DNA from 4 places in the Brevibacterium linens genome. Region 2 is predicted to be linked to each of the others. Evidence: riboswitches for the same ligand, from Rfam matches in the RefSeq annotation. Region 2 holds a riboswitch; each other region holds the start of a gene.
The links. Region 2 has a riboswitch for thiamine pyrophosphate ahead of thiO (glycine oxidase ThiO). Riboswitches for the same ligand answer to the same signal wherever they lie in the genome.
Positions count from the first base shown of each region.

Region 1: linked by a shared signal. The riboswitch ahead of thiM (hydroxyethylthiazole kinase) and the one ahead of thiO (glycine oxidase ThiO) in region 2 are both predicted to bind thiamine pyrophosphate.
Region 3: linked by a shared signal. The riboswitch ahead of thiC (phosphomethylpyrimidine synthase ThiC) and the one ahead of thiO (glycine oxidase ThiO) in region 2 are both predicted to bind thiamine pyrophosphate.
Region 4: linked by a shared signal. The riboswitch ahead of CXR29_RS00625 (3-oxoacyl-ACP reductase) and the one ahead of thiO (glycine oxidase ThiO) in region 2 are both predicted to bind thiamine pyrophosphate.

Region 1 covers NZ_CP026734.1:2,879,145-2,886,723, reverse strand. The annotation lists gene CXR29_RS13060 (substrate-binding domain-containing protein) at 1-260, shown strand, start outside; gene CXR29_RS13055 (ATP-binding cassette domain-containing protein) at 359-1,183, shown strand; gene CXR29_RS13050 (sugar ABC transporter permease) at 1,180-2,391, shown strand; TPP riboswitch at 2,599-2,732, shown strand; gene thiM (hydroxyethylthiazole kinase) at 2,720-3,649, shown strand; gene thiE (thiamine phosphate synthase) at 3,646-4,431, shown strand; gene thiD (bifunctional hydroxymethylpyrimidine kinase/phosphomethylpyrimidine kinase) at 4,428-5,357, shown strand; gene CXR29_RS13030 (TenA family protein) at 5,459-6,199, shown strand; gene CXR29_RS13025 (DUF1648 domain-containing protein) at 6,345-6,869, opposite strand; gene CXR29_RS13020 (hypothetical protein) at 6,976-7,191, opposite strand; gene CXR29_RS13015 (cysteine desulfurase family protein) at 7,343-7,579, opposite strand, start outside.
Region 2 covers NZ_CP026734.1:1,549,085-1,556,663, forward strand. The annotation lists gene CXR29_RS06915 (HNH endonuclease) at 1-560, shown strand, start outside; gene CXR29_RS06920 (mismatch-specific DNA-glycosylase) at 582-1,241, opposite strand; gene CXR29_RS06925 (SRPBCC family protein) at 1,265-1,780, shown strand; gene moeB (molybdopterin-synthase adenylyltransferase MoeB) at 1,751-3,028, opposite strand; gene CXR29_RS06935 (thiazole synthase) at 3,025-3,792, opposite strand; gene thiS (sulfur carrier protein ThiS) at 3,794-4,051, opposite strand; gene thiO (glycine oxidase ThiO) at 4,048-5,208, opposite strand; TPP riboswitch at 5,198-5,301, opposite strand; gene thiE (thiamine phosphate synthase) at 5,313-5,996, shown strand; gene CXR29_RS06955 (ketopantoate reductase family protein) at 6,097-6,957, shown strand; gene CXR29_RS06960 (histone deacetylase) at 6,911-7,486, opposite strand.
Region 3 covers NZ_CP026734.1:427,736-435,314, reverse strand. The annotation lists gene CXR29_RS01830 (M13 family metallopeptidase) at 1-1,914, shown strand, start outside; gene CXR29_RS01825 (DUF1684 domain-containing protein) at 2,023-3,762, opposite strand; gene CXR29_RS01820 (M18 family aminopeptidase) at 3,897-5,201, shown strand; TPP riboswitch at 5,276-5,384, shown strand; gene thiC (phosphomethylpyrimidine synthase ThiC) at 5,380-7,203, shown strand; gene CXR29_RS01810 (amidohydrolase family protein) at 7,302-7,579, shown strand, end outside.
Region 4 covers NZ_CP026734.1:138,009-145,587, forward strand. The annotation lists gene mobF (MobF family relaxase) at 1-2,554, opposite strand, end outside; gene CXR29_RS00620 (MFS transporter) at 2,992-4,449, shown strand; partial or broken gene CXR29_RS00625 (3-oxoacyl-ACP reductase) at 4,674-5,449, opposite strand; TPP riboswitch at 5,544-5,663, opposite strand; gene CXR29_RS00630 (NUDIX hydrolase) at 5,799-6,224, opposite strand; gene CXR29_RS00635 (class I SAM-dependent methyltransferase) at 6,225-7,022, opposite strand; gene CXR29_RS00640 (thymidylate synthase) at 6,977-7,579, opposite strand, start outside.

The DNA of each region.
Region 1 (7,579 bases), 1.3 Mb from region 2:
TCCTCAAGGGTGATCAGTTCGCCACGATCTACAAGTCGATCCCACCGCAGGCGGAGTTCGCCGCCAAGGCCGCTGTGGCTCTGGCTGCGGGCGAGGACGTCGAAGCGAGCACGACCTACAAAGACACCCCGACGGACTTCGTCGAGGCCAAGGTCGTGACCAAGGACAACATCAAGGACATCGTCGGCGACCAGATCAAGGCCTCTGATATCTGCACGAGCAAGGTGGAGAAGCTCTGTGCCGATGCCGGCGTGAAGTGAGCACGTGCGCGCTCACGATCTGATGCGACCGACCTCGAGCCGGCGACCATCACCGGTCGCCGGCTGCCGGGGTCAACGACTGCGACAAGTAGGAACAGATGACACCAGAGACACCTGACCAGGCATCTGCGGCGACGCGGACGCCGGGCAGCGACAGCGAGCCGGTGCTCGAACTGCGCGGAATCAACAAGCGATTCGGTGCCGTTCAGGCACTGACCGACATCAATCTCAGCGTCGGCCGCGGCGAGGTCGTCGGCCTTGTCGGCGACAACGGCGCCGGCAAATCGACGCTGATCAAGGTCATCGCCGGAGTCCATGCCGCCGATGAGGGCGAGCTCATCATGAACGGAACGGCGCAGAGGTTCTCCTCCCCGAAGGACGCGCAGAGGGCCGGAGTGGCCACCGTGTTCCAAGACTTGGCCCTGTGCGAGAACCTCGACGTCGTCGCCAACCTCTTCCTCGGACATGAGAAGACCCGCGGCGGAGTGCTCGACGAGGTGTCCATGGAGGCCAAATCCTGGGAGCTGCTGCGCAGTCTGTCAGCGAAGATCCCGAGCGTGCGAGTGCCGATCGCGGCCCTGTCCGGCGGTCAGCGTCAGACCGTCGCGATCGCTCGCTCGCTGCTGGGCGAACCCTCCCTGGTCATGCTCGACGAGCCGACGGCGGCGCTCGGTGTCGCCCAGACGGCCGAGGTGCTCAACCTCATCGAACGGCTGAAGGAACGTGACCTCGGGGTGCTGCTCGTCAGCCACAATATGGCTGACGTGCAGGCTGTGTGCGAGCGGGTGCACGTGCTGCGCTTGGGCAAGGACGCCGGTGACTTCCCTGGCGACGAACGCACGGACGTGCTCGTGGCCGCGATCACCGGGGCCAGCGACAACGTCGTGACCAAGCGTGCGGCACGGAGGGGTGAGCGTCGATGACCCGCAATTCCTTCATCACCGACGAACGGATCTCTCACGAAGGCGTCGTCGGAACGTTCCTGCGACGGGTCAAAGAGGGCCAGCTCGGATCGTTCCCGGTCATCTTCGCCCTCATCGTCATCGTCATCGTCTTCCAGACGGCCGACTCGAATTTCATCTCTCCGGCCAACCTCGTCAACCTCTCCACCCAGGTCGCATTCCTCGCGATACTTGCCCTGGGCATCAACCTCATCCTGCTCCTCGGCGAGATCGACCTCTCCCTGGCGCAGTTGGGCGGATTGGCCGCCTCGCTGCTCGGTGTTCTGGTGGTGAGGCAAGGTGTGCCGCCGGCCCTGGCGCTGGTCATCATGCTGCTGCTCGGCCTGGTCGTCGGTGCGATCCAGGGCTGGTTCTTCGCCGTCGTCGGCATCCCGGCGTTCGTGGTGACCCTGGCCGGCTTGCTCGCGTTCACCGGCCTGACGCTGACAACCCTGGGTACGCAGAAGAACCTGTCGATGTCGGACACCTTCGCCTTCGACTTCGCGAGCTTCTATTTCCCGGCGATCTGGGCCTATGTCTTCGGTGCGATCGCGATCATCGGATTCGGCGTCGGCATCATCTATTCGAAGTTGCGCCGCCACCGGGAGGGTCTCAGCGCTCCGAGCTGGACTTCGGTGATCGTGAGGATCGTCCTGCTGGCCGCGATCGTGTTCGGCTTCCTCATCCTCGTCAATCAGGACTTCGGTCTGGCGATGCCGTTCTTCCTCATGATCGTCATCGCGATCATCATCGACCTCGTGCTGCGCAAGACCCGTTATGGTCGTTCGATCTACGCCGTCGGCGGCAAGGTCGAAGCCGCCCGGCGTGCCGGCATCCGCGTGACCTGGGTGCGCATCAGCGTGTTCATGGCTGCCGGAGTGCTGGCCGCTCTGTTCGGATTCATCAAGACCGGAGTGACGACGAACGCGGGATCGACGCTGGTGAGCACGCAGGACCTGCTCAACGCGATCGCTGCGGCCGTCATCGGCGGCACCTCGCTGTTCGGTGGTCGCGGAACTGCCTGGGCGGCAGTGCTCGGCGCACTGGTCGTCGGCGCGATCAACAACGGTCTCTACCTCATCGGCTTCAACTCCGATGCACAGCAGATCATCACCGCGCTCGTCTTGCTCACCGCCGTCGTCATCGATGCGCTCAGCCGCCGAGGCCAGAGGTACGTCGGGCGCGGGTAGTGCCGGGTCGGCGGCACAGGGGCGTCCGCTCAGCGCTGAGCGCTCAAGTTGTCGTCGACCTCTCGGTTCCGCAAGAGCTCCCTCTGCCGACCGCTCGCCTGAGCGTCGAGCGCGCAATGCATTGCTTGATACAGCGACGTCAAGTCGAGCGGTCGGCACTGAGCATCCAAGGAGTCGCCGTGCCTCAGTCGGGCTGATACAGTCGAAGCCAATGACATGGGGTGCCTCACGAGGATCCGTTCGCACCGAAGAGCTGCGCACGGAGGACACCGAGGCTGAGAGAACACCCATCGAACCTGATCTGGGCCATACTAGCGAAGGGATCGTCATGGTTGACTTCGACCTGCGTTCTGCGAATGCGCGACTGCGCGCAAGCAATCCACTCATCCAATGCATCACGAACACCGTCGTGCAGCAGTTCAGCGCGAACGTGCTCCTGGCTGTCGGCGCCTCCCCGGCGATGCTCGACCACGAAGCCGACGCCGGACAGTTCGCCGGAATCGCCAGCGGAGTCCTCGTCAACTTCGGCACCGCCTCCAACCACCAGCTGCTCGCCGCCGATGCCGCCATCGACGTCGCCAACGCCGCCGGCAAACCCTGGGTCCTCGACCCCGTGAGCGTCGGCGCCGTCGACTTCCGCACCTCCCGCATCCGCCGCGCCGCCGCCGATCACCCCACCGCCATCCGCGGCAATGCCTCCGAGATCGCGGCTCTCGCCGGAGTCGGACTCGGCGGTCGTGGAGTCGACTCCACCGCTGAAGTCGATGCCGTCCTCCCCGCCGCCGCAAAGCTGGCCAGGGAAACCGGTGCGATCGTCGCCGTGTCCGGACCCACCGATGCCGTCGTCGCCCATATCGACGGCACCGTCCACGTCGCCCGCATCACCGGCGGACATGAGTTCATGCCGATGGTCATCGGCACCGGGTGCTCTCTCGGTGCCGTCACCGTCGCCTACCTGGCTGCCGCCCGGGCAGGACTGGCCGACCCCGACGCCGATGCCTCGGCCGTCAACGCCACGGACGGGTCCGCGAACGGTGGGGCCGCCTCGGCGAGGTTCGAAGCCGTCATCGCCGCCCACGCGCACTTCGCGGTCGCCGGTGAACTCGCCGCCGATGGTGCGAAGGGGCCGGGAAGCTACTCGGTGAACTTCCTCGACGCGCTCCACGCCGTCGACGGTGACCGACTCGCGCAGGCGAGAATCAGCCTCGACACGCTCACTTCTGCGAATGAAACCGCCGGCGAAAGCGTCCAGGCATGACCGCCGGATCCGCCCACATCGCTGACAACCCGAACGGCGCCGCCGCTAACGGCGCCGCCGCGACCGATGGAGCCGCCGCGACCGACCGCGCTGCCGCGACCGACCGCTTCGCCGGAATCGACACTCGCCTCTACCTCGTCACCGACTCCGCGCAATGCGAAGCCGCCGGTCGCAGCGTCGCCGAGACCGTGCAGGCCGCCGTCGCCGGGGGAGTGGGCATCGTCCAGGTCCGCGACAAGGACATCGACGACGCAGGGTTCTACTCGCTCACCCGCCAGGTCATCGCCGCCGTCGACGCCGCCACCCGCGGCACCGACCGCACGGTTCCCGTCGTCCTCAACGACCGCGTCGAGGTGGCCCGCCGCCTCATCGACGAAGGCGAGACCGTGCACATCCACGTCGGCCAAACCGATGCCACCGTCGCCGAGGTGCGCGCCGCCCTGGGTGCGGCACCGCTCATCGGTCTCTCGGCCGCCAACAGCGACGAATTCGCCGCCGCCCGCAACTCCGGAGTCGTCGACCTCGTCGGCATCGGACCGGTCTATGACACCTCCACGAAAGCCGACGCCCCCGACGGCATCGGACCGGACCGCCTCGGCGAGCTGGCGGCAGAAGCCGGAATCCCCGCCGTCGCCATCGGCGGTATCACCGCCGACCGTGCCCCCGACCTGCACGGACGTGGACTGATCGGAATCTGCGTGGTCTCGGCGATCTGCCTGGCCGAGGATCCGAAGTCGGCGGCCGAAGAGCTGCTCGCCGCTTTCACCGGGAGCGACCAGTGACGACCCGCCCGCCGATCACCTTGTCCATCGCCGGCACCGACCCCTCAGGCGGCGCCGGGATTCACGCCGACCTCAAGACCTTCACCGCGCGGAAGACTATGGGCACGACCGTCATCACCGCCCTCGTCGCGCAGAACACGCACGGGGTGTCGCGCGTCTATCCGATCGACGTCGATTTCGTCGCCGATCAGTTCGAGTCCGTGCTCGGCGACCTGCCCGTCGATGCGACGAAATCGGGGATGCTCGGCAGCCGTGACCTCGTCGAACTCGTCGTCGCCCGCGCCGCCGAAGGCCGGCTCGGCTTCTTCACCGTCGACCCGGTGATGATCGCGACCTCCGGCCATCGCCTCCTCGAGGCCGATGCCGTCGACGCCGTGCGCACCCACCTGCTGCCCGTCGCCGACCTCATCACCCCCAACCTCCCCGAGGCGGCCCTGCTCATCAGCGATGACGAACCCGAAGCGCAGACGACCGAAGCCATGCGTGACCAGGCCGGGCGCCTGCTCGAGCGCGGGCCCGGAGCGGTCCTGCTCAAGGGCGGACACGGTAGCGATGACGAGGTCATCGACATCCTCGCCACGAGCGACGGTCAGGTCCGGGAGTTCACCCACCCCCGCGTGACGACGATGAACACGCACGGAACAGGGTGCACTCTCTCGGCTGCGATCACCGCCGAGGTGGCCGTCCTCGGCCGTGAACGCGCAGCTGCCGCCGGGGGACCTGCCGATCCGGCGGCCCCGACCGGGGAAGATCGGTCACGCGCGGCGATCGGGTCCGACCTCCTCGGCGAGGCTGTCGGCAATGCCCTCGATTTTCTCGCTCGCGCCCTGAACTCGGCTGCGGACTGGCAGCTGAGTCTGGATCCGGAGGGCGCCCACGGACCCGTCGACCACCAGGTCGACATCGTCCGCGATCGACCCGCCTGAGGTATCCATCCCGCCTGACCACCACCTCACCGGAAGCGCCAACTCACTCGAACCGCCACGTCATACGAATCACCACGTCACACGAGCACAAAGAAGTTCCCATGACCGTCACCTTTACCGCCGGCCCACTGACCACCCAGCTGTGGGACCGCGTTCGCCCCATCGTCGAGCAGATCGAAGCCCTGCCGTTCCTCGCCCAGCTCGCCGACGGCAGCCTCGGTCCGAAGGCGTTCGCCAATTACATCTCGCAGGACAGTCTCTATCTCAACGGGTATGCGAAGGCCATGTCGTTCCTGGCCGCGAAGACCGTCGACCGTGACGAATCCCGATTCTGGGCAGGCTCCGCCGCCGAGGCGATCACCGTCGAAGAGGAGATGCACGCAGAGCTGCTCGCCGACGCCCGACTCGCCTCGGCGCTGGAGGAGCTCACCGCGGAAGGCTCCCGTTTCAAGGCCTCCCCGACGACGCTGGGTTACGTGTCCTTCCTCGTCGCCAACGCCGCCAGCCGATCCTACGGCGAAGGCGTGGCCTCAGTGCTGCCCTGCTTCTGGGTGTACGCCCATATGGGCAAGGTGCTTGTCGACCGGGCCGGGCAGATGGCCGACGACCACCCCTACCGCACCTGGGTGCAGACCTACGACTCTCCCGACTTCGACGAATCGACCCGCCACGCCGTGCAGATCCTCGAACAGGAACTCGCGAAGGCCCCGAGCGAGGAATCCGCCCGCATGCGAGCCGCCTTCGAACAGGCCTGCGTATACGAACTCCACTTCTGGGCGTCGGCCCACGCGATGCAGAACTGGGACGTCTCCGTGTTCCTGCCCCAAGAAGTCACCGTCTGACCCCGGGGAGCATCGGATCTCCCTCGCCGAGGCGGCCCTGACCTCTGGTCGGTCACCCCGGTGGGAGGGCGGGAGCGTTCCCACCCCTGCGGTCGGGATGGACCGCAGAGTCACCTCGGCGGGGTGGCCGTCGCCGACGACGCGGTCACCTCGGCGGGGTGAGTCTGCGGTAGAAGCGCCAGACGGCGAGTCCTGTGGCGACGAGGAAGACAGCCGTCGGCACGACGGTCAGCCATTCCGGCATCGTCGCCGAACGTGCTGTCTCCGCGATGATGACGAGGATGGCTGCGATGAGCAGTGCGGTGAGTCCGGCGGTGATGTGCAGGAGTTCCATGAGGCAGTCGACGAGGTAGGTCTTGTCGCCTCGCTCGATCCAATACTCCTTGTGTGGGGCATTGATGAGCGAGATCGGCAGCTTGGCAATCAACGGCCGGATCGACATGAGGGTGGGCAGGCCGAGCCCCACGGGCACGAAGATCCCCAGAAGTCCGGCCTTCGACGTCCAGTCATCGGGCTGACCGCCGGAATCGAAATGGGTGGCCACGGTGTCCGGGGCCTGCACCCAGAACCAGACGCAGAACCCGAGGAAGACGAGGATCGAGAGACACGCAAAGATGAGCGCGGCGGTTCCACTCGGTGGGTTCCGATGCGGTTGAGAACGGGAAGGCATGTTGTCACTCTAACAACAGCTGTGCGCAACTGGCCTGCGGCGATCGTCCGGGAGGTTCGCTCTGACTGAGGTGACGGAGGTTCGCCCCGACTGAGGAGGCAGAACCTCAGGCGCGGGATGCGCCCGAGGGATCCTCCGGGTAGGGAGTGAGCGGTCCGAAGGATCCGAGCACATGCCAACCGCGGCGCAGGGCGGTCCAGAGGAGCACATGATCGACCTCGATGAGGGGCACTCGGTCATGCTTCGGGCAGGCGTATCGTCCGATGACGAAGACGATCGTCGCGAACATCACTGCGATCATGAACAGAATCAATAGATCCATGGCGGCCCCCTCACACCCTGAGACGAATGCGTCTCTTTCAGTCTCGCCCCAAAGTACCGAGAAAGATAGGGGTATCCCACCTGGTGAGCGCGAAGGTGATCAAAAGCACGCCGGAGTGAGACGAAGCTCGCTTCAGCGGCCCCGAAAAGCCTCAGGCGAAGCTCGTGGCCAAGCTCCCGGCGGCGGCGATGACGGACTGCGCGGCAGCGCGTCCCTGCTCGCCGGTGATCGAGGACGGGAAGGTGAAGCGCACACTCGTCTGCGCGACCTCGGCGGCAATCCCCAATGCCGTGAGCACATGCGAGGGCTCGTCGGAGCCGACCGCGCAGGCCGAACCACTCGACGCCGTCACCCCGCGGCGGTCGAGCTCGAGCAGCACCGCCTCTCC
Region 2 (7,579 bases):
CGCGCACCAAACCGATCAGCGAGCCCGACCCGGGTCTGGTTCGCGGCGAAAGCGTCGCCGAGACGACTGCGCCGCCGGGTATTCTCGCGGGAACCGGTCCGTCGAACCCGGCAGTCGGTTCCGACCCACCAACTGTTGAGGGTGGACCAACACCACCGGCCGCCACGGCCGAAGACAGCACAGCTGCAGGCCCTGTAGCTGCAGACACCGCACCTGGGGCTGGTGTGCCTGCATCGGGCGCGTCGCCTGCATCAGGCGAGGTCGAGGGTGCTGACACGGGGCCAGACGACCAGCAGCGGCAGATCTTCCTACCATGGCGGTACATTCGCCGGGCCGAGCAGCCGCCACCGCTGAGAATCGGGAGCACCACCGTCAGCGTTGATGTCTACGACGCGGACTTCGAGCCGTTGAGCACGGTCGAGGAGCTGCTGCTCACCGGCATCCGGGAGCATGTCGGAACCCGGCGAGCCGAGGCAGCGGCGGAAGGCCATGGAGGCAGCCAACCTGCATTCAGCTACTCGTTCCACAATTCTGCTGGGCGGAAGTCCAAAGGCGAATGAACGTGCCCGCCATCCCCGAAATCAGGTCTCCACGACCTCATCGTCGATGCTCTCCCACACCTCGCGCCAGATCCGGGCGAGGTCGGCGACCTGGTAGTGGGCGTTGAGCCCGCTGGGCTGCGGCACCACATGCAGGGCCACCTCATCGGGCCACTCTTCGATCAGCGTCGTATCCTGCTGACCGAGCTGAGCCTTCGGCTGTGCGAAACCAGTCCTGAACGCGGTGATCCCGGCGATCGCCACGGCACGGGGGCGGAGACCGGCAAGACGCCCGATGAGGTGGGCCGCTCCCTCACGCAGCTCCTGCCGGGAGAGTTCGTCGGCCCGGACGGTGGCTCGCCCGATGAGGTTGGTCAGGCCGATGCCGCGACGCAGCAGCTGCTGTTCATCGCCAGGTGCGAGCCCACGAGAGGCATCGACCTGGTGATCGGTCAGGCCCGCCTGATGCAGAGACGGCCAGAACCGATTGCCGGGACGTGCGAACGGCGCATTCACCGCCGCCGTCCACAGGCCGGGATTGATGCCGACGATGAGCAGCTTCAGTCCGGAGGAATCGGCCGGAAGGATATCGTCGATTGCATTCGGATCGTCCGTCGCGAACGCCGCCAGGTCGTCCTTGGTCGGTTTGCGGCCGCCCAGAGGCGATGGCCGACGATTACTGACGAATTTGTCCTCACTCACACCTTGCACACTACCGTCGTACCATGAGCCACGATCATGTCACCCCACTGGCTGGAGAATCTGCCGCCTTCCATTTCGATGAACGGTGGATCGTCGACGCCGGAATCGAGTCGGTATGGGCGGTTCTGGAACGGGTCGACGAGTGGCCGGGGTGGTGGCCGGGACTGACAGCTGCCGAGAAGGTCGGGGCCGCGCAGGCGGACGTTGATGCAGCCGATCTGCCGGTGATCCCAGGCAGCCGAGCCCGCCTTCTGGTCCACGCCCCGATCGGGTGGTCCCTGCGCTTCTCCATCGAAGTCGACGAGGTCGATGCGCCCCATCTCATCCGCTTCCGGGCGAATGGTGATCTGCGCGGCGAAGGCCGATGGGCCCTGACCGCCTTCGACGGGGTGACGACCATCGATTCTCTGTGGTGTGTGACGACGAGCAGAACGATCATCAGAGCGATGCGACCGCTGTCCGGACTCATGCACGGAGCAGTGATGAGAGCCGGTGAACGGGGACTGCGGTCACGACTGGCCGACCGATCCGGCCCCTGAGCGAAGCCCTCGCTGGGCGTTCGAAGCTGCCGGTTGCTGGTCCCTCTGTTCTGCTGAGACCCGAGTGACGTCCTCCCACGCATCGATGCCGCCGGCAAGGGAGCGCAGACGGACTCCGGCCGGCACCGAACCGGACAGAATCTGGGCGGCTTCGGCCGACCGGGCCCCGGACTTGCAGTGGATGACGATATCGACCGGTGACCCCGCTCGACCGGAGTCACCGAACGCCGACTCCAGAGCCTTCCACCCGCCGTCTCGGAGGCCGCCGAGAGGCAGGTGCACCGAGCCGGGGATGACCGCCAGTTCACGTTCCCAGTCCTCCCGCACATCGACGACCAACACATCGTCTTCGATGGACAGGAATTCGGCAACGTCGATCTCGTCCGCCGCAGGCTCTGCCACGCCGCCGCCGTCAAGGTCCACAGCACAGGCGGCAGCCACCTCGGTGAGATCGGTGACCGGGGGACGGTCGGGATCGGGGGAGAACCGCAGGGTCGAGTACTCCCCGGTCAACGCCTCATAGCGCAGCAGCCGACCGATGAAAGGGTCACCGATGCCGCAGATGAGTTTGATCGCCTCGGTCGCCATCGCCGAGCCCACGGTTCCGCACAGGACTCCGAGGACCCCGCCCTCGGCGCAGTTGGGCACCGAATCGGGTTCCGGGATATCCGGGAACAGGTCGCGCAGCATCGGCCCGTGACCGGGAACGAACGTGCTCACCTGACCGGCGAAGCGGAAGATCGTGCCCCACACCAGCGGGGTGCCGGTGAGTTCGGCGGCATCATTGGACAGGTATCGGGTGGCGAAGTTGTCCGCTCCGTCGATGACGACATCGTGTTCAGCGAAGAGGTCGAGCGCATTCTCCGGGCTCAGCCGTTCCTCGACCGCGCGCACCTCGAGGTTCGGATCGAGCCGGTGCACGGCATCGGCGGCAGAGGTGACCTTCGGTCGGCCCACGTCTTCGTCGCGATGGATGATCTGGCGCTGCAGGTTCGACGACTCGACCACATCGTCATCGATGATGGTCAGCTGTCCGACCCCGGCAGCGGCGAGATAGCTGAGCACCGGTGAACCGAGTCCTCCGGCCCCGATGACCAGCACCGAGGCGGCCCGCAGACGCCGTTGTCCCTCGAGTCCGAATCCCGGCAGGCTGAGGTGTCGGGAGTAGCGGTCGAGCTCCGCCCGGGACAGGGAGTCCACGGGGTCGACGAGCGGAGGCAGCGACGGCGGAGGTGCAGCGGCGGTCATTGTGCTGCGACCATTCCGTCGAACGGCGATGATGCCAATGCCAACGACCGCTTGGGGATCCTCCCGGCTCCGGCCGCCAGACGCCCGGCCTCGACGGCCAGAGCCATCGCCCGAGCCATGGCGTGTGCGTCGTGAGCGCGAGTGACCGCTGAGGCCAGGAGAACCGCAGTGCACCCGAGCTCCATCGCCAGAGCCGCGTCCGAAGCGGTGCCGACACCGGCGTCGAGGATGACGGGCACCTGCGTCCGGGAGACGATGGTCTCGATGTTGTGAGGGTTGAGGATGCCCAGCCCGCTGCCGATCGGAGCACCTGCCGGCATCACCACGGCCACCCCGGCATCCTCCAGACGTTTCGCCAGGGCCGGATCGTCGTTCGTATAGGCGAAGACCGTGAACCCGTCGAGGACGAGTTCCTCGGCGGCGGTGAAGAGCTCGACGGGGTCCGGGAGCAGGGTGTCCTCATCGGCGATGACCTCGAGCTTCACCCAGTTCGTCTCCAGGGCCTCCCTGGCCAGTCGGGCGGTGAGCACGGCATCCCGGGCCGTATAGCAGCCGGCCGTGTTCGGCAGCACCCGGATTCCCAGACGCTGCAGCATGGTGAACACCGAATCCCGGGACTCGGCGTCGAAGCGGCGCATCGCCACCGTGGTCAGCTCGGTTCCCGAGGCCACGAGGGCGTCTTCGAGGATGCTCAGGGAACTTGCCCCGCCCGTGCCCATCACGAGGCGAGACGACATCTCCACGTCATCGACCATCCAGCTCATCTCAGCCTCCCTGCACTGCGGTGACGATGTCGACGGTATGCCCGTCGGCCAGGGCGAACCCGGACCAGGCACCGCGACGGATGACCTCGCCGTCGACGGCCAGGGCCAGCCCTAAGCGTCCGCCGTCGGCCGGTGTCCCATCGGGGTTCAGCTCCCGTCCGGTGACCTCGGCGATGAGGTCGAGCGCCGAGGTGGCACCCGGCAGCTCATGATGGTCGCCGTTGAGGACGATGGTCGGTGAGTGTTCGCGATCGGTCATGAGTTGCTCCTCATCAGGTGGGCAGTGGTGTGGTCTGTGGCGAAGCGGTGCGGGGACACGGACTCGAGCGCTCCGTCAGGAGGCCAGTCGGAGGCGACACCCAGGGCGAGCTCGGCGCCGAGGCGGCCGCCGAACGGGGCCAAGAGGATGCCATGGCGGAAGTACCCCGTGCTCACAACGCAGCCGGGATCGATGCGCCCGATCATCGGCAGGTCGTCGGGAGAACCGGGGCGAGCGCGGGTGGTGATGTCGGTGATCTCCGCGTCGACGATGCCCGGGACCAATCGCTGCCCGTCAGAGAGCAGCCGGTGGATCGCCCCGGCAGGGGTGCCGGAGAGTCCGTCCTCGCGGGAACTGGCACCGAGCACGATCTCACCGTCGGGGCGGGGGACCAGGTAGACGGGGCGACCGTTGACCAGCCCGCGGATGGTCCGAGTCAGCAGGGGAGTCGCCTCGGCGGGGGCACGCAGGCGCAGCACATCACCCCAGACTTCCCGGATCGGCAGCGGCGGGACACCGGCGATCTCGGTGATGGCGCTGCCGGCGCAGACGACCACCTGATCGGCTTCCAACAGGCGGCCGTCTCCCAGCGTGACGCCGGTCGTCGCCGCACCATCGCCCAGCAGCTCGGCCACCCGCTGCCGAATAAGAAGCGACTCTGAGCCGGCCGTAAGAGCAGACAACAGTCCCGCCGATACACGACGGGGGTCGATCGAGTGATCACCGGGAATGTGCACGGCCCCGGCCACGGCAGGCGACAGCGACGGTTCGATACGGCGGGCGGCACTGCCGGTGATGAGCTCGGTGGCGAAACCCGATCGCGATTGTGCTTCGCGCAGCTCCCGCAGAGCCTGCAGATCAGCCCGGTCACCCGCACACACCACGGTCCCGGCATCTGTGAAACCGAGATCGGTGCCGGTGGCGCTCGCCACCTCTGCGGCGAATTCCGGGTACATCTGAGCCGAGGTCCGCATCAGCGGATACAGGGGAGTCTGCCCCCAGACCACCTCGGCGGCGGGAGCGATCATCCCCGCGGCGGCATGGCTCGCACCCTGGGCGGGGGCAGGATCGACGATGGTGACTTCGGCACCGAAACGGCGCAGATACCAGGCCGTGGACAGGCCGATGATCCCGGCGCCGACGACGATGACTCTCACAGCTTCTCCCTCCGGCGGCATGATCCGCATCAGGTCTGACGGTCGGCTCCTACGCCCTCTCAGCCTCGTTGGGAGGCTCCCGCGAACTTCTCTACTCTATGACCATGACCACACAGATGCCACCGCGCACCGCAGCGCGGCAGAAAAAGAGGACCTGGAGGCAGGCCCGATTGGCCGAAGCGTCGCTCTACCTGTGCACCGATGCCCGAACCGCTCAAGGCGACCTCGCCGAGTTCCTCGACGCCGCCTACCGTGGGGGAGTCGACATCATCCAGCTGAGGGACAAGAGCCTCGAGGCCCGCGCCGAGATCGCCGCATTGGAAGTCCTCAGGGATGCCGCCGCACGCCACGGCAAGCTCTTCTCCGTCAACGACCGCGCCGATGTCGCGCTGCTGACCGACGCCGACGTCTTCCACGTCGGTCAGGGAGATCTCACCAGTGCTCAGGCCAGAGCCGTGCTCGGCCCCGACGTCATCCTCGGCCGCTCCACCCATTCCCTCGAGCAGGCGCTCGCCGCCGAGGCGGACCCGGAGACCGACTATTTCTGTGTCGGGCCGGTCTGGGAGACCCCGACGAAACCCGGCCGTGCCGCTGTGGGGACGGCACTGCTGACCGCTGCCGCCGCCGAGGCGAGCAAACCGTGGTTCGCGATCGGCGGCATCGCGGCAGGGGAGAGACTGGACGCGATCCGGCAGGCGGGCGCGAACCGTGCCGTCGTCGTCCGTGCGATAACCTCGGCAGACGACCCCGCTGCGGCCGCACGGGTGCTCAAGGAGGAGTTGGAATGACCCCAGCAGCTGACAGCGCATCCGACGGAATCGATGCAGGTGCCGGCCTGTCGATTCTCATCGCCGGGCAGGCGCCACCGGCGGAGCGTTCGGCACCTATCTGCAGGAGGCCGGACGCGATGTCACGTTCCTGCTCCGGCAGGCTCGGGCGGCGACGGTCCGCGCGAACGGACTGCGCTTCACCGCTCCCGGTGCCGATCGGACGAACCAGGTCGATGTCATCACCGCCGAGGAGCTCAGCGCCTCACCGAGGATCTTCGACATCGTCATCGTCGCGATCAAAGCGGGTGGACTCGACTCGGTCATCGACGATATCGGACCGGCTGTGGGGGAGCAGACGACGATCATCCCGTTCCTCAACGGCATGGCTCAGATCGAGAAGCTGCAGCACAGGTACCCCGGTCAGGTGCTCGGTGGGTTCGTCAAGATCGTCGGCACGATCAGAGACGGAGCCGTCGTCCAGCTCACCGACCTTGCGGTGATGACCATCGGCGACCTTCACGCCGCGGCCGTACCCACGCGAATCTCCGCGGCTCTCGACGTCCCCGGATTCAAGCTCCAGATCGTCGACGGAATCATCGACGGGCTGTGGGAGAAGTGGACCTTCATCGCCGCGGCGGGAGTCGTCACATGCCTGTTCCGCGCTCCCGTCGGGGCGATCATGGCGGCCGGCGGCAGATCGCACGTGCATGCCATCATCGACGAACTCGAAGCCGTGGCGACCGCGGCCGGACACCCGGTGTCGGAGGCCTCCCACGACATGACGCTGCAGATGCTCACCGCGGACGGTTCGGCCTTCACCTCATCCCTCTACCGGGATGTGACGGCAGGGCTGCCGAGCGAAACGGAGCACATCCTCGGCGATCTGTCGGCCAAGGCAGAGGAGTTAGGAGTCGCGACTCCGCTGCTCGACCTCACGCTTGTGCAGCTGCGGGCCGGGGAAGCCCAGAAGCGGCTCTGACCTCGGCCGTGCCCGTGCGCAGCATCGCCAGATACGGCTCCTGCGGCTGAGTGTGTTCGATGTCGGTCGAACTGTGGGCAGCGGTGAATGTGACCATGGGGACGTCGTCGGCATCATCGAGGGCGAGCAGCGTTTCGTAGCCGCCCGGACCCAGAGAATGGGAGCTGCCTGCCGGCAGGTCGAAGACGAGGCGTTCGAGCGGACTGTCGGGCTCGGGCGGACGGTTCATCTCCTGGGCGGCCACATCGGCGAACTGTTCGGCCGTGATGAGGTAGGCCTTGGCCGGGGTCGGTCCGGGGGCGGAATGATCATAGAAGGCCATGCCGCCGCCCCACACCGTCGATTCGCCGGCGAAGTAGATCGTTCCGGGCAGTTCGATCCCGGCTTCGGCGCGGGGAACTGTGCCGTCTCTGGCGCCCGGGTAGGTCACCTTAGCGCCGGGCGGTCGCCCGCCCTGCAGATAGCAGGCGAGCCGATCGCGAGCCATGTTCGATCCGTAGCTGACGTACCACACATGTGTTTGAGACATCCCCTCCATCATGACATCTCGGGCTCGGAGTTCGTCGGATCGGCATCCGCCGCGTCCGGCGCGTCGGCTGCGTTCGCCTCCGCTGCGACTGAG
Region 3 (7,579 bases), 1.1 Mb from region 2:
ATCAACGGCGAGTGGATCGACTCGTTCACGATCCCCGATGACCGGGCCGGCGACGGAGCCATGCGTGAGCTCTTCGACACCGCCGAGACCAAGGTCCGCGACATCATCACCTCAGTGACCGACAGCCCGCAGGAGCCCGGCTCCGAGGGACAGAAGGTCGCCGACCTATTCACCTCGTTCATGGATGTCGATCGCATCAACGACCTCGGCGTCGCCCCGCTGACCTCGACGTTCGCCGCCATCGACGCCGCCGAGGACAAGTCCGAACTCGCCGCAACGCTCGCCCGACTCGAGACCGAAGGCATCGGCGGAGTGCTCGGCGGGTACGTCACCGCCGATGCGAAGGACTCCGACATCTACGCCCTCTACCTCGTCCAGGCCGGCATCTCCCTGCCCGACGAGGACTACTACTTCAACGACGACCACGCCGAGGTGCGCGCGAAGTTCCTCGCGCATGTGCAGAAGATCGCGGCCCTGGCCGGTCTCGGGGAGAAGTCCGGGATCACTGATACCGAGGTGGCCGCCAAGGTGATGGCGTTCGAGACCGAACTCGCCCGGCACCACTGGAATCGGGTGGCCTGCCGCGATGCGGAGAAGACGTACAACAAGTATTCGATCTCTCAGCTGCGCGACCTCGGCCCCGAGTTCGACTTCGACTCGTACCTGGGGATCCTCACCGCCGAGGCGGCCGATCTCAAGTACCTCGTCGTCTCGCAGCCCTCGTTCGTCACGGGCATGGCGAAGGTGTGGGCGGCCACAGATATCGAGACCATCAAGACCTGGCTGCGCTTCGTCGTCGTCTCCGACACCGCCTCGCTGCTGACCGATGAGTTCGTCGAGGAGAACTTCGACTTCAACTCCCGGACTCTGTCGGGCACCCCGGCACTGCGGGAGCGCTGGAAGCGCGGGGTCAGTCTCGTCGAGGGCTACCTCGGTGAGGCCGTGGGCAAACTCTACGTCGCAGCGGAGTTCCCGCCGTCGTCCAAGGATGCGATCGACCATCTCGTGGGCATGCTCATCCAGGCCTATGACAAGTCGATCCGCGAACTCGACTGGATGAGCGAGGAGACGAAGGAACGCGCCCTGGTCAAGCTCTCGAAGTTCACTCCGAAGGTCGGCTATCCGGAGGTGTGGCGGGAGTACCCGGCCGCGATCGACTCCTCCGACTTGGTGGGCAACGTGCGTCGCTGCTCGCAGGCCGAGCATGTGCGGCAGGTCAAACGGATCGGCGGACCCATCGACCGCACCGAATGGCTGATGACCCCGCAGACGGTCAACGCCTACTACCACCCGGTGATGAACGAGATCGTCTTCCCGGCCGCGATCCTCCAGCCGCCGTTCTTCGACGCCTCCGGTGATGTGGCGGCGAACTTCGGAGCCATCGGCGCGGTCATCGGCCACGAGATCGGTCACGGCTTCGACGATCAGGGTTCGCGCTATGACGGCGACGGCAACCTCGTCGACTGGTGGACGTCTGCTGATCGTGAGCGCTTCGAGGAGCGCACGAATGCGCTGATCGCCCAGTACGAGGAACTGGTTCCGGCCGGTCTCGAGGCCAACCAGCATGTCAACGGAGCGCTGACGGTCGGTGAGAACATCGGTGACCTCGGTGGTCTGTCGATCGGCTGGAAGGCGCTCGAGCTCGAACTCGGCGAACGGGCGGGCACCCCGGGTGTGCCGGTGGCGCCGTCGGCTGATCAGGCGAAGGCGTTCTTCTCCGCGTGGGCGAAGGCGTGGCGGTCGAAGATGCGCACCGAGGAGCGTGTGCGGCGGCTGTCGATCGACCCGCATTCGCCGGAGGAGTTCCGCTGCAATCAGGTCGTGAAGAACATGACCGCCTTCCACGACACCTACGGCGTGACCGAGTCCGACGGCATGTACTTAGCCCCCGACTCCCGAGTCGCCATCTGGTAATTACTACCTGACGGCGGCCCAGCAACCTCGCGCGAGGTTGCTGGGCCGCCGTCAGGTAGTCCTGGGAGGAAACGGGCGCTGGGAGCCCGGGGATCCGAGTGGAGTGACTCAGCGGTGGTGGCGGATGAGGGCGACCATGCGGTAGTCGAATTCCTGCCAGCTCGAGATCGAGGCACCGGATTCCATCGCCGCCTGGAAGTCCTCGACCTCGGTGCGATCGGATTCGAGCGGAATGTCGAAGGGCATCTCCACGTAGAGCAGCCCGCTGGCGTCGGTGTGGACGATGTCGAAACCGGCCTGCTTCGGATCGAGTTCGTTGTTCATCACGATGAGCAGCCGGTCCTCGGGAGCCGAGTATTCGGTCTCGATGCCATCGACATACCCCTGCTGCGACCGCAGCTCACGCTGGGCCTGGATGACGAACGCGGAGTATGCGCCGATGCCGATGACCGGAATCCGCGAGGTCAGCGCCTCCGTGGCGACATCGATGAGCCGCGACCGGGCCTTACGCCCCAGCGGTGACAGATCCCCACCGGACATGGCAACCCCGTCGAATCCGACGAGCGAGATCCGCCCATCGTCGTGGTTGGGGTTGAGGATGGTGATGTCGAGGCCGAAACGCGAGTACCAGGGGCGAGTCACCTCAGCGCTCTCTTCGTCCCACCACACGTAGAAGAGGAACGGCACGTTGATCCCGGCCTCCGAGTAGAAGAACGGAGGACGCCGCTCACCTGCGGTGACGTCGAAGGGAACGACGTTTCCCTCGATCGGGGCCGGGCAGGTGGCGAACGAGGTGAACGCGAACGGGTAGTTCACCGCACGGTTGAAATCGACGACGAGCGACCCGTCCTGATTCGGCACTCCGAGATCGATGGTCCGCCACGCCGAGGTGGTGCTCCCGTTCGTCGAATCGTGGAAGTCCAGCTGGAGCCCGGTCTTCGGACACCCGGTGGCGAGCAGGTTCACCTCACCGTGCTGAGTGTCGAACGTGACGATTCCCGCCGCCTGCGTCTGCAGCTGCAGATCCTCTTGAGCGGTTTCGATCGGGTAGGTCCGGAACGGGTCGAACCGGGTGAATCGGGCGAGGAAGACGAAGTCCGGGTCCGGGTCGAAGACCGGAACCTCGAAGAACTTGCCCAACAGCGGGGACTTCGAATTGCGCACACGCACACCGAGGCGGCCGGCCCGGTCGATGAGTTCGTAGAGGACGTTGCCGACGGTGAACCAGTTGAGCGATCCGCCGGTCGGAATTTTCGCGCTGAACCCGTTCTCTTCGACGCGGACCTGAGGTCGGGCGGGCACGGCGTCGTGTCCGCCGGTCGCCTGTGAACCGGCACTCGCACCTGCTTCCGCACCAGCAGAACCATCCGCACCAGCCGCAGAATCAGCGCCCGCACCGGCCGCGCCGGTCTGGTCCGTGACCCTCGGCAGGGTCGAGGTGTCGCTGGGCACGGCCGGGCTGGTCGCCCGGGTCGGCCCCGAGTTGGTCGCAGCCGCGCCGTTTGTAGCCGCGCCGTTCGCACCTGCGCCGTTCACCCCAGAGCCAGCCCCATTCCCAGGACCAGTCCCGGATCCAGCCCCTGAACCAGCCGGATCCGACCCGTCTGGGCCGTCGCCGACCGTGCTGAGCAGGTCAAACGTCTCCGCCGCGGGACCGGCCTTGATGCCGGGATCCAGGGACACGGTCACCCACCCGTCGTCGACGGTGAAGGTGCCGGGAGCGTCGGCCCAGGTCGATTCGTCATCGAGCCAGTGCAGGCCGACGACGCTGAGCCAGCCGAACGGTTTCGCCAGTGCCGAGTTCCGTGAGTCGCGCCAGGTGTTCCACTCCGTCACGAACTGGTTCACGTCGAACACTCCTTGCCGTCGCTGGTGCAGTTGCAGGGTCGCCGCCCCGCCTGATTCTCGGACGCGGTGGCAACCCGGCGCCTGAGACCTGATCTTCTTCACCTCCAAACTACCGCAAACGATAGGCTGGGGAAATGAATGAATCACTCCCGCGACCGGACCGGGCCGCGACGACAGCGGCCGACCTCGGCGACTTCGTCAGCGCCTCCCCCAGCTCCTATCACGCGGTGGCCACCGCCGCGAAACAACTGGAAGAGGCCGGATTCTCCCGCCTCGACGAGTCCGCCCCCTGGGCGCTGACGCCCGGGACCGGGCACTACGTCATCCGCGACGGCGCGCTCATCGCGTGGATGAATCCCACCGTCACCGAGGCGGCTGACCGGTTCCGTGTGTTCGGTTCCCACACCGACTCCCCGGCGTTCAAACTCAAACCCGGCGGCGAGTACACCGCTGAGGGCACCCGCCAGGTCGGGGTGGAGGTCTACGGTGGGCCGCTGCTGAATTCGTGGCTCGATCGTGAGCTCGCCTTCGCCGGTCGTCTCGGCCTCGCCGACGGCCGCATCGTGCTCGCCCGCACCGGACCGATCGCCCGCATCCCGCAGCTGGCGATCCACCTGGACCGGCAGGTCAATGAAGGTCTGGCCTTGGACAAGCAGCGTCATACCGCTCCTGTCATCGGTCTGGCCGATCTCGCTGAGGCCGACATCATCGAACTGCTCGCCGCCTCCGCCGGCGTCGATGCCGAAACTGTCGTCGGTCACGACGTCTACACCATTCCCACTCAGGAGCCGGCCCTCTTCGGTGCCGCCGAGGAATTCTTCGCCTCGCCGAGGCTGGACAACCTGCTGTCCGTCCACGCCGGTGTCACCGCGCTCACCCAGCTCGATGCCGATAGGCTCGACGGCATCCCCCTGTTGGCGGCCTTCGATCATGAGGAGATCGGGTCGAATTCGCGTTCGGGTGCGTGTGGTCCGTTCCTCGCCGATGTCACCGAGCGCATCGTCGCCTCATTGCTGCCGCAGTCGACGCGCAGCGATTATCTCGCATCGATGGCCTCCTCGGTGTGTGTCTCCTCCGATGCCGGGCATGCTGCCCATCCGAACTATCCGGAACGTCATGATCCGCATGTGCGCCCCCGCCTCGGCGGCGGTCCCCTGCTCAAGCTCAATGCTCAGCAGCGCTACGCCACGGATGCGGTCGGCACCGCGGTGTGGTCGCAGGCGTGCGCGGCCGCCGGAGTCGAATACCAGGATTTCGTGTCGAACAATGCGATGCCCTGCGGTTCGACGATCGGACCGCTGACCGCGACCCGTCTGGGAATGACCACCGTCGACGTCGGTCCTGCCCTGTACTCGATGCACTCGGCACGCGAAATGGTCGCGGTCTCCGATGTGCTCGCCCTCGGTGCCGTGGCGAAGGCATTCCTCCAGGGCAGCTGACCTCGCACCCCCGGCGGGACTCGATTCCGCCGACACCGCGGTTGTCCTCACCACGACAATCGTGATACGAATTACACGACCCCACGGGAGCCCTCTGCACGGGCTGAGATCGGACTGCATCGTCCGAGACCGTAGAACCTGATCCGGTTGATACCGGCGTAGGAAGTGAGGACTGCAGATGACTGCATTCACCCCGGAAACACCTACCCCTGCCACAGCTTCGCCTGACGCGGTTTCGTCTGCCGCAGCGGCGGACGACCAGTTCACCCTCGAGCAGTATCCGACGCATTCGCCGGCATGGGTCGACGACACGGACCACGGCATCCGCGTTCCCGTGACCCGCATCGAACTCGAGGACTCGAACGGCCGGGCCAACGATCCCGTCGACGTCTACCGCACCGTCGGACCGGGCAGCATTCCGGAAGAGGGACTGCCCGCTCTGCGATTTCCGTGGATCGAGAACCGTCTCGACACCGAAACGTATGACGCCCGCGGCCACCGCATCGCCGATGACGGTCGTGCCGCCGTCCGCCGAGGGGCCCCGTCACAGCAGTGGAAGGGACGCAAACCGGTTCCGCGTCGGGCCAAGACCGGCCGCACGGTCACCCAGATGCACTACGCAAGGCAGGGCATCATCACCCCGGAGATGCGGTTCGTCGCACTCCGCGAGCAGTGCGATGTCGAGCTCGTGCGTGCCGAGCTCGCCGCCGGTCGGGCGATCATCCCGAACAACATCAACCACCCCGAATCCGAGCCGATGATCATCGGCAAGGCGTTCCTCGTCAAGATCAACGCGAACATCGGCAATTCCGCGGTCACCAGCTCCATCGCCGAGGAGGTGCAGAAGCTGCGGTGGGCCGCGAAGTGGGGTGCCGACACCCTCATGGACCTGTCGACCGGCAATGACATCCACACCACCCGAGAATGGATCATCCGCAACTCCCCCATCCCCATCGGCACCGTCCCGATCTATCAGGCGCTGGAGAAGGTCGACGGTGATGCGAACGCGCTGACCTGGGAGATCTATCGCGACACGGTCATCGAACAGTGCGAGCAGGGTGTCGACTACATGACCGTCCACGCCGGTGTGCTGCTGCGCTACGTTCCCCTCACGGCCGACCGGGTCACCGGGATGGTCTCCCGCGGCGGGTCCATCATGGCCGGCTGGTGCCTTGCCCACCACGAGGAGAACTTCCTCTACACCCACTTCGACGAACTCTGTGAGATCTTCGCCCAATACGATGTCGCGTTCTCACTCGGCGACGGACTGCGACCAGGGTCCATCGCTGATGCCAACGATGCCGCCCAGTTCGCCGAACTCGACACACTGGCCGAACTCACCGAACGCGCGTGGGCCCACGACGTCCAGGTGATGGTCGAAGGCCCCGGGCATATTCCCCTCCACCTCGTGCGGGAGAACGTCGAACGCCAGCAGGAGCTCTGCCACGGCGCACCGTTCTACACCTTGGGTCCGCTGGTCACGGACATCGCACCCGGATACGACCACATCACCTCGGCGATCGGGGCGACCGAGATCGCCCGCTACGGCACGGCGATGCTCTGCTACGTCACTCCGAAGGAGCATCTGGGCCTGCCCGACCGCGACGACGTCAAGACCGGAGTGATCACGTACAAGATCGCCGCGCATGCCGCCGATGTCGCGAAGGGCCACCCCGGTGCGACGGCCCGCGACGATGCGCTGTCGAAGGCTCGGTTCGAGTTCCGGTGGCGAGACCAGTTCGCCCTCGGCCTCGATCCGGAGACTGCTGAGGCGTTCCACGACGAGACCCTGCCGGCCGAACCGGCGAAGACCGCGCACTTCTGTTCCATGTGCGGGCCGAAGTTCTGCTCGATGCGCATCTCCCAGGACATCCGCGACACCTACGGCAGCGCCGAAGCTCAGGAGGCCCTGGCGGGAATGCAGCAGAAGAGCCGCGAATTCCTCGCCTCGGGCGGAGAGGTCTACCTGCCCGATCCGACCGTCGGCCTCAAGGCGGACTGACCGTCGTTCAGGGCGTGGCGCGTCTATCGCAGTGTGCACGATTCGACAGACGCGCCACGCCGTGACCGAGCGTTGCGGAGGCGATGTAGGTTGACGGCATGAGCGAACTCCAGCGTGCCTTCGACGCGCATCTGCACATCATCGATCCGACCCATCCGGTCATCGAGAACAACGGCTATCTGCCCGACCCATTCACGGTCGCCGACTACCGCGCGAGGCTGCAGAGCCTGCCCGAGGTCGGAGTCGACGTCGCCGGAGGTGCCGTCGTCTCTGGCTCGTTCCAGGGCTTCGACCAGGGGTACCTCGTCGAGGCGCTGGGCCAGCTCGGCGACAGCTATGTCGGTGTCACCCAGCTGCCGGATGAGACCACCGATGA
Region 4 (7,579 bases), 1.4 Mb from region 2:
TGGCGTCGGTCAGGCCACGGTCGGCGCGGTCGCGGCCCATCGCCTCGACGAACTGCGCCCTCGCCTCCGTGAGGTCCGCAGCGATCACGTGGAGTTCGTTGCGGCCGCTTCCGCGGGTGACGCCGACGTAGACGGCGGCCGCGTCGAGGGCGTCGGAGAGCACCGTGTGCGCACTGTTCACGGTCGCGCCTTGGACTCCGTAGGCGGTGGCAGCATAGGCCAAGTGCACATGCTCAGCCACGTACTCGGCGGGGAGAGTGACCGTGACGTTGTGTTTGCGGTCGGTGCCGGTCTCGAACGCGTGCACCGTACCGTCCTCGCCGACGCCCTGGACGGTGAAGGCCTGCCGGTTCGCCACCCGTAGCTCGGCATCGTTCTGCCGGGCTTGCACCAGATCACCCACACCGATGGGTAGACCATCGGAGCCGGTCACGGTGCGGGTGTCGTCGACCTCGCCGGCTTCGACGCGGAGGGTGCGGATGCGCTCGTTCAGGGCGGTGGCCTCGTCGTTGGTCGCCACGGTCACCGCATCGGCGGGGGCCGTGTGCTCGGCGATGTGCTCACGCAGCCCGTCATCGTCGGCATGCAGCCGGACCAAGCCGAGGGCGTGCAACTCGTCGAAGATCGCCGCCGGGTCCTTCCCGTCGCGCATCCGCAACGTCAGGGCCGCGTACTGTTCGTCGGCGAAGCGGTGCAGCTCAGACATGTCCACGGTTGCCCCGCGGATGTGCGCGGCCATGTCGAGGACGCCGCCGCGACCGACTGCCGGGAGTTGGGCGCGGTCGCCGACGAGCGCCACCGACGCGCGAGCTTCGCGGATGATGGTGAGGAGGGCCAGGGCGGTGTCCTGGTCGAGCATCCCGGCCTCGTCCACGATCACCCGCTCACCGCGCACCAACCGTGCACCTTCGGGCGGCCCCGTGTAGACACGGCCAGTCGTGGGGTCCGTCTCGCCGCGCTTGAGGCGGGTCCAGACACCGTCGTCATTCCACCGGAACCCGTGCGCGTACACGAGCGCCGCCACGGAATCAGCCGGCACCTTCAACGTCTCACCGGCAACCTGGGCGGCCTTCTTCGTTGGCGTCACCACCCGCGCCGACCCGCCGTCGCGTTCGAGGGCTTCGATGGCGGTGGCGAGCATGGTCGTCTTCCCCGACCCAGCCGCCCCCTCGACGACCACGAGCGGGTCACGGGAGGCGACCGCGGCAGCAGCCTCAGCCTGCCCCGCGTCGAGTCCATGCCTGGCGGCGTGCGTACTGAGGTCGGGGCGGCGAGGCTCGCGATTCGGGGCCTGCGCTTCGAGCCGGTCACGCAACTGCGTCTCAGCCTGCACGACCCGCAGCGAGGTGAGGTGTGCAACATGCTCAGGGTGCACGGCATCGGGCGGGAGCACCGAGAAGCAATCTCCTATTGCAAGGTCGGTGGCGAGTTGCACGAACTCGCGCAACTCCGCAGGTGTCGCTTGCACGCCGTGGTCGGTGGTGATGCGGGTGACGTGCTCGCGGACGGTGTGCACCGTCCACGTCGACCCACCCGCCGCAGCCCGGTCCAGAGCACGGTTCGCGACCTCCTGCACGCGCAGGTCATCGACGGACACCCGCACGGGTGTCGGTGCACGGGTGAGGGTCTCGGGGTCGTAACCGGCCTCGACCAGCTCCTGCCGCCAGGCGTCTTCGTTGCCAAGGTCGGACGGTTTCTTGTTCGGCCGCTCATGCGCCCACGCCTTATGCAGCAGCCGCGCGCGGACGACGGGGCCGGGCTCCTCGCCGGGATGTGCGGCCTCCCATTCGGCCTCCAACTGCTTCAGGTTGCGTTCGACCTGATGGGCACGTTTGCTCATCACCGGGTTGAACTGCTCCAGCTCCGTGACCTCCCCGGTGACGGGATCGAGGGTGAGCCCGTGCCGGTCCAGGGTTGCGGCCAGTTGCGGGTGGGCGGCGATCACCGCGGCACCGAGTGCACGGATCGCGCCCTGCTGCTTGAACAGGACCGCAGTATCGAGGGCACGCCACTTGCCCGCGGCGGGCACGCGGGTGCCGATCTGGAAGTGCACGTGCCGGTGCGGGTCACCGGCACGACTGGTGCGGTGCACCACGGCCACCGTCTGCAACGACTCCGCCGGCACGATCTCCTGCTCCCCGCGCGGGCCAACCCGCGTGTAGGCGTGCTGGGCCAGCCACCGCCGAATCTCGGCCACCGCCTCCTGTTGCGCGGCGTCGAGGGCGTCAGAGACCTCCGGGTGCAGGGCGGCGGCGATCGACAAGCTCTTGGGGGTGTTGACGACCATCTCCGCGAACCGCGGGGAGCCCTTCCGGACCTCGCCAGCCTCGCGCGGGATGCCCATCCGCTCCCCGGTCAGCGGATGGGTCCAGTCCACCCAGCCCGCGTACTGCTCCGGGTCCAGCCCGGTGTTCGCGACGACCTCACCGGCGGCGTTGGTGATGGTGAAGTCCGCCAGCGCCGTGCCGCCTTCGAGGTAATAGTCATCCGCGGTCGACCGGTCGGATTCGAGGTACCGGCGAGCGGCCGTGCCCGGTCCACGAAAGAGGGTCACGCCGCCTTTCATGCCGGTCACCGCCTTCCTCACGAGTCGCTTCGTGAGGAAGGTGCGCGGGCACTACCGCCGGTAACATGCGTCCATTTATTTGTGTCTTCAGGCGGCGGGGCTGATCGGGGAGGCCATCGCGAGGGTGAGTTGCCGGGCTGGAGCCGATGAGTCGAGACAGCTCTGGGTGGTCCAGCGATCCGGTATGGAGGAGTCAGGGTGAGGGCGGAGACGAGTGTTGAGACTGTGGCGAGGTCGAACAGACACTAGGACCAGGAGGAAGGGGCGGGGAGGCTCGCCTCCTGAAACGCGTGTCGCTCGAGTGGTAGTTTGGGATCATCGGAAGTAAAAACGTGCGTCGCTGTTGAAGACGAGGCTCTCTACAGAGCGCACGAGCACACACGGGACGAACGGCCCGTCACTTCTTCACCGAGAAGGAGTGACCCATGATTCGTCGTCCCAGCCACCAGTCCGAGGCCGCGCAGCCGCCTCACACGCTGAAGGACGCGTGGATCGCGCTGGCCGGGCTGTCGGCCGTGTTCCTGTTCGAGATGCTCGACAACTCGATCCTCAATGTCGCCTTGCCCACCATCGGCCGGGAACTACAGGCCACCGCCACCGCATTGCAATGGGTGACTGGCGTGTACTCCGTCGTGTTCGGCGGATTGATGCTCGCGCTCAGCGCCGTCGCCGACCGCATCGGCCGACGCAAGATGATGCTGGCCGGGCTCGTGCTGCTCGGGATGACGAGTCTCGCGACAGCCTTCGTGGCCACTGCCGGGCAGCTCATCGCCGTTCGCGCGGCGATGGCGGTGGCCGCCGCGATGACCACGCCGGGCTCCCTGGCTCTCGCGTTCCGGCTCTTCGCCGATGACCGCCTCCGGGTACGCGCGATGACGGTGATCTCCACCGTAGGACTCATCGGCCTTGCCGTCGGCCCGATCGCCGGCGGCTTCGTCCTCGCCATCGCACCGTGGCAGACCCTGCTGCTGGTCAACGTGCCGATCGCAGCCATCGCCTTCATCGCGATCCGCAAAGGCATTCCCGCCGACCGGCCAGAAGAGCTTCACCGCGATCCTGTCGATATCTGGGGAGCCATCCTGGGCACCGCGGCCATCGCATCCGCATTGCTCGCCCCCGCCCTCTTCGTCGAAGTGGGCGCAGACACCTGGTTCCCCTGGGCCGGGGTGGCCGCGACCATCGCTTTCGCGGCAGCATTCGCCTGGCGCGAGCGCTCGTTCCAATACCCCCTGCTGGACCTGCAGCTGATCGCGAGCCCGCTCGTGTCCAGCGGACTGGCCTTCAAAGGCGCAGCCAACCTCGCCGTCGCAGGTATCGGGTACCTCGTTGCACTTCAGCTCCAGCTCGACTGGGGATGGACGCCCGCCCAGGCAGCACTGGGCATGCTTCCGCAAGTGATCGTCCTCGTCGCCGGCGGCGCCGTCATCTCGATCCTCGTCGACAAGCTCGGACTCGATCGAGCGGCCTGGCTCAGCGCCTCTGCCGTCGTCGTGGGCCTGGCCGTCTACGCGCTTCTGGGACGCGTCGGATACGTCTGGATCGCTGTGGCCCTCGTGCTCGTCGCGGCGGGAATGCGGGTCGTCGGCGTCGTCGCGGGAACCAACGTCATGAAAGGAGTTCCAGAAGACCGGACCACCGTCGGCGCGGCCCTGGCCGATACAGCCGGCGAGTTCGCAACCGCCGTGGGCATCGCCCTGAGCGGAACCTTCCTCGCCGCCATCTTCACCGGGCACCTCACCGCATCGGCCTGGCCGACCGAGCAGACCGCGGAGTTCCGACTCGCGGTCACCTGGGGCGGAATCGCTCTGACCGTGCTCGCGGCGGGCCTCGTCGCCTTCGGCATGCTCCGAGCCCACGGAGAGAAGAGCGCCCCAGAAATCTAGACCGAAGGGTGTTGACGGCGTGTCCGTCAAGGGAATGAACGGGGCTTCTGCAGGGGCTCTGCTTAAACGAAGAGTGAGATGAGAGAGGCGTGGTCACGGTGTTCAGGGACGAGGCGCAGTCGGTCGTTGCGCTGCACGACGTGGCGGTGACCACCAGGCCGCGCTGCGATGACCGACACCGTGGATGAAGAGGTTGAAGTGGGCCTGCTTGCCTTCCACGCCGCTCACCCCTTGACGAGTCCGCCGTCGACGATGAGGTTCTGACCCGTCACACCCCTGGCCCACGGGGAAGCGAAGAATACGACTGGGTCGGCGAGCTGATCCGGCGTCGTCACCGCCCGCAGCGGGGTGCCCGCGGCGATGCCCTCGAAGACCGCCTCAGGGGTCGCCGCCGAGGCGTCGGTGGTCAGCAGCAGCCCCCGGAGACCATGTTCACCGTGATGGCCTGCGGGCCGAGATCGTCGGCGAAGGTGCGTGTCAGGGACAGCAGCGCTGCTTTCGCCGCGGTGTAGTCGTGGTAGGGCACGACGGGGTGCTGGAAGAGGTTCGTACCGATGTTGACGATCCGGCCGAAGCCCGCCTCGACCATGCCGGGAAGGGTGGCCTGGATGACGTTGAGAGGCCCATGCACGGAGCCGGTGAACTGTGCGGTGATCTCCTCGTAGGAGATCTGGTCCGCGTGGGAGCGGGCGTCGCCGTTGAAGGAGAAGTCAGCCAGCGCGTTGTTCACGACCGTGGTGATCGGACCGCCAAAGCGATCGGCGGCCTCAGCGACGAGGGCATCGACCTGGGCGCGGTCGCGGACATCAGCCCGGATTGCGATCGCCTTTCCGGGGTGGGCGGCGGCGAGGTCCTCCGCGGCGTCCTGGGAGGTGTGGTAGTCGATGACCACTCGCGCACCCTGGGCCAGGAACGCGCGAGTGATCGCAGCTCGGAGTCCGCGGGCGCCGCCGGTGACGAGGACGATCTGCTCGGTGAGGGGGAGAATAGTGTGTGCCATGTGTATGCCTCTCGATATCGAGGCGAAGGCAACCCGTGCGCACCGAAGAGCGAAAGTTGCTCTTCGGTGCGCTGACACCGCCAACATTGTCGGCGGGTGAAAGTCCGGACATTCCCTTCGCCAGTGCTAACTGGATCAGGTTCAACGGGTGTCATCTCAGCCGACCACGTCCCGTGCTCGAAAGCTGGAACGGGCGGCGCCCCGTGTCACGCCACCATCACATCACGGAAACCACACTCTCCACAAGCTTCGGACGGCCTGATTCTTCGTTACTGGAATCGCTGTCACAGAACACCTGATATCACTACGTGCTATCCGGCAAATGGGCATTCTGGCTTCTTGAGTGTTCCTATTGCTTGCGTTCCAGCTCGAGCGCGGTTTGGGCGATAGCGCGGACGTTGAATGTTTCCGCGACCGGTATCGCAACCATTTCCTCGAGGGTGAACCATGCCGCTTCGAGTGCGTCATCGTCCGGGACCGGTTCCCCTCGTTCCCATCGGCAGAGCACTGCGATCAGGACGTAATGCAGATTGTGGTCGGCATCGATGACGTCGACAGCATCGAAGACATCACCGGGTGTGGCGAGGACTCCTGTTTCCTCGGCGAGTTCGCGCGCGGTCGCGGCGGTCAGGGTCTCGCCGGGTTCGATCTTGCCCCCGGGGAATGCCCAGCGCTCGGCGTCGGGCATGTGGGCACGCCGGATAAGGAGTACACGTCCTTTTCGGACCACTGCCGCCAGCGTCGCCGGCTTCGGGTAGGAAGCGTCGCGCGTCATCTACCCCGCCCCGATCGTCGACTCGGAGTGGTCTTGGAGGTGGGCTGTGATCTGCATGAACGGTGGATGGTCGATAGGTGCCTGGGAGCCGACGTCCTCTACGGTTTGTGCTCCGCGGTCGGTGACCTTGTCGACTGTGAAGCCGGCCTCGGTCAGCACCGCCTCGTAGGTGCTGATGAACCAGTGCCGGTCGACAAGCTCGAGGATCCCGGTGCCGGGGATCTGCAAGCTGACCTTGCGTTCGTCTCCGTCACGGTAGCCTCTGCCGGGCTCGCCGCTGCGGAAGGTCGGGAACGGTACTCCTGTGGCCGCCGGGTTGCTATCGACGATGAAGAGTCTGCCGGTCGGTGTAAGCACTCGGGCGAGCTCGCGGGCGATCGCTCTCAGTTCCTCGCGTGTGGGCACGTTGATGAATACGAAGCAGCACACGATCGCATCGAATGTGTCATCCGGGTAGGGAACGTGGCCGCTGTCGATGGTGTGGAATCGCGCGGCCGGTTGCGGGGTCTGCGCCCGGGCGAGGGTGATCATGTCGGTGCTGATGTCGACTCCGACGACCTGTGCTGCGGCTCCGGCGTCGAGGAGGCGTCGTGAGACTTTTCCGCTGCCGCACCCATAATCGAGCACGATCCCCCCTCGGCCGCAAGCAGTTTGGAGGTCATTGACGAGCGGGGTATAAGCCAGTCGGTTTTCGACATAGTCGTCATAGGCATCGAACCCTGCTGAGACTGCCGGAGTCGTCCATGATGTCGTCACTGCTGCACCGCCCTCACACGCGCGTTTTCGATGCTGGGCCATCGGCTCACGACCAGCTCCCGGTGGAGGGGATGGAGGTCGCCGATAATCGATGGGTCGACTGGTCGTTGGTATTGGAGTTGCCGGTGGATCCAGAACAGGCGGACAATGTCGACCCACGCTTCCGGAAGATCAAGGGTCGCCAGTGCGCGGCCTGGGAGCTCGTCTGCACGGATCGACTTCTCCAGGGCGAGGACCTGGTGCACCTGGTCCAGGCTCGCCCCCGAGGGCAGCCGTGGAAGAGTGCTGGGTTCCTCCACGATCGTCTGATCATCGCCGCCGAGGAGGGTGTGCACCTTGGTGAGGTCTTTTTCGTAGATGTGGATCGAGCCGACGTTGTGGATGTACACACCCGGGGTCAGGCCCAGCATCGAGGCGAGAAATTCTTGGATGAACGTGAAGGAGAACGTGTCGTTGAGCAGTCCCATGTACGCGTCGTTGGCGCGCATGAACGCGACCATGTGCAGACGGTCCTCACGGCGCAACAGCTGGAGAGCCAGCGTGCAGGAGACGTCGATGTTGCGGCGGTAGATGTCTTCGGAGTCGTCGAAGATCTGCAG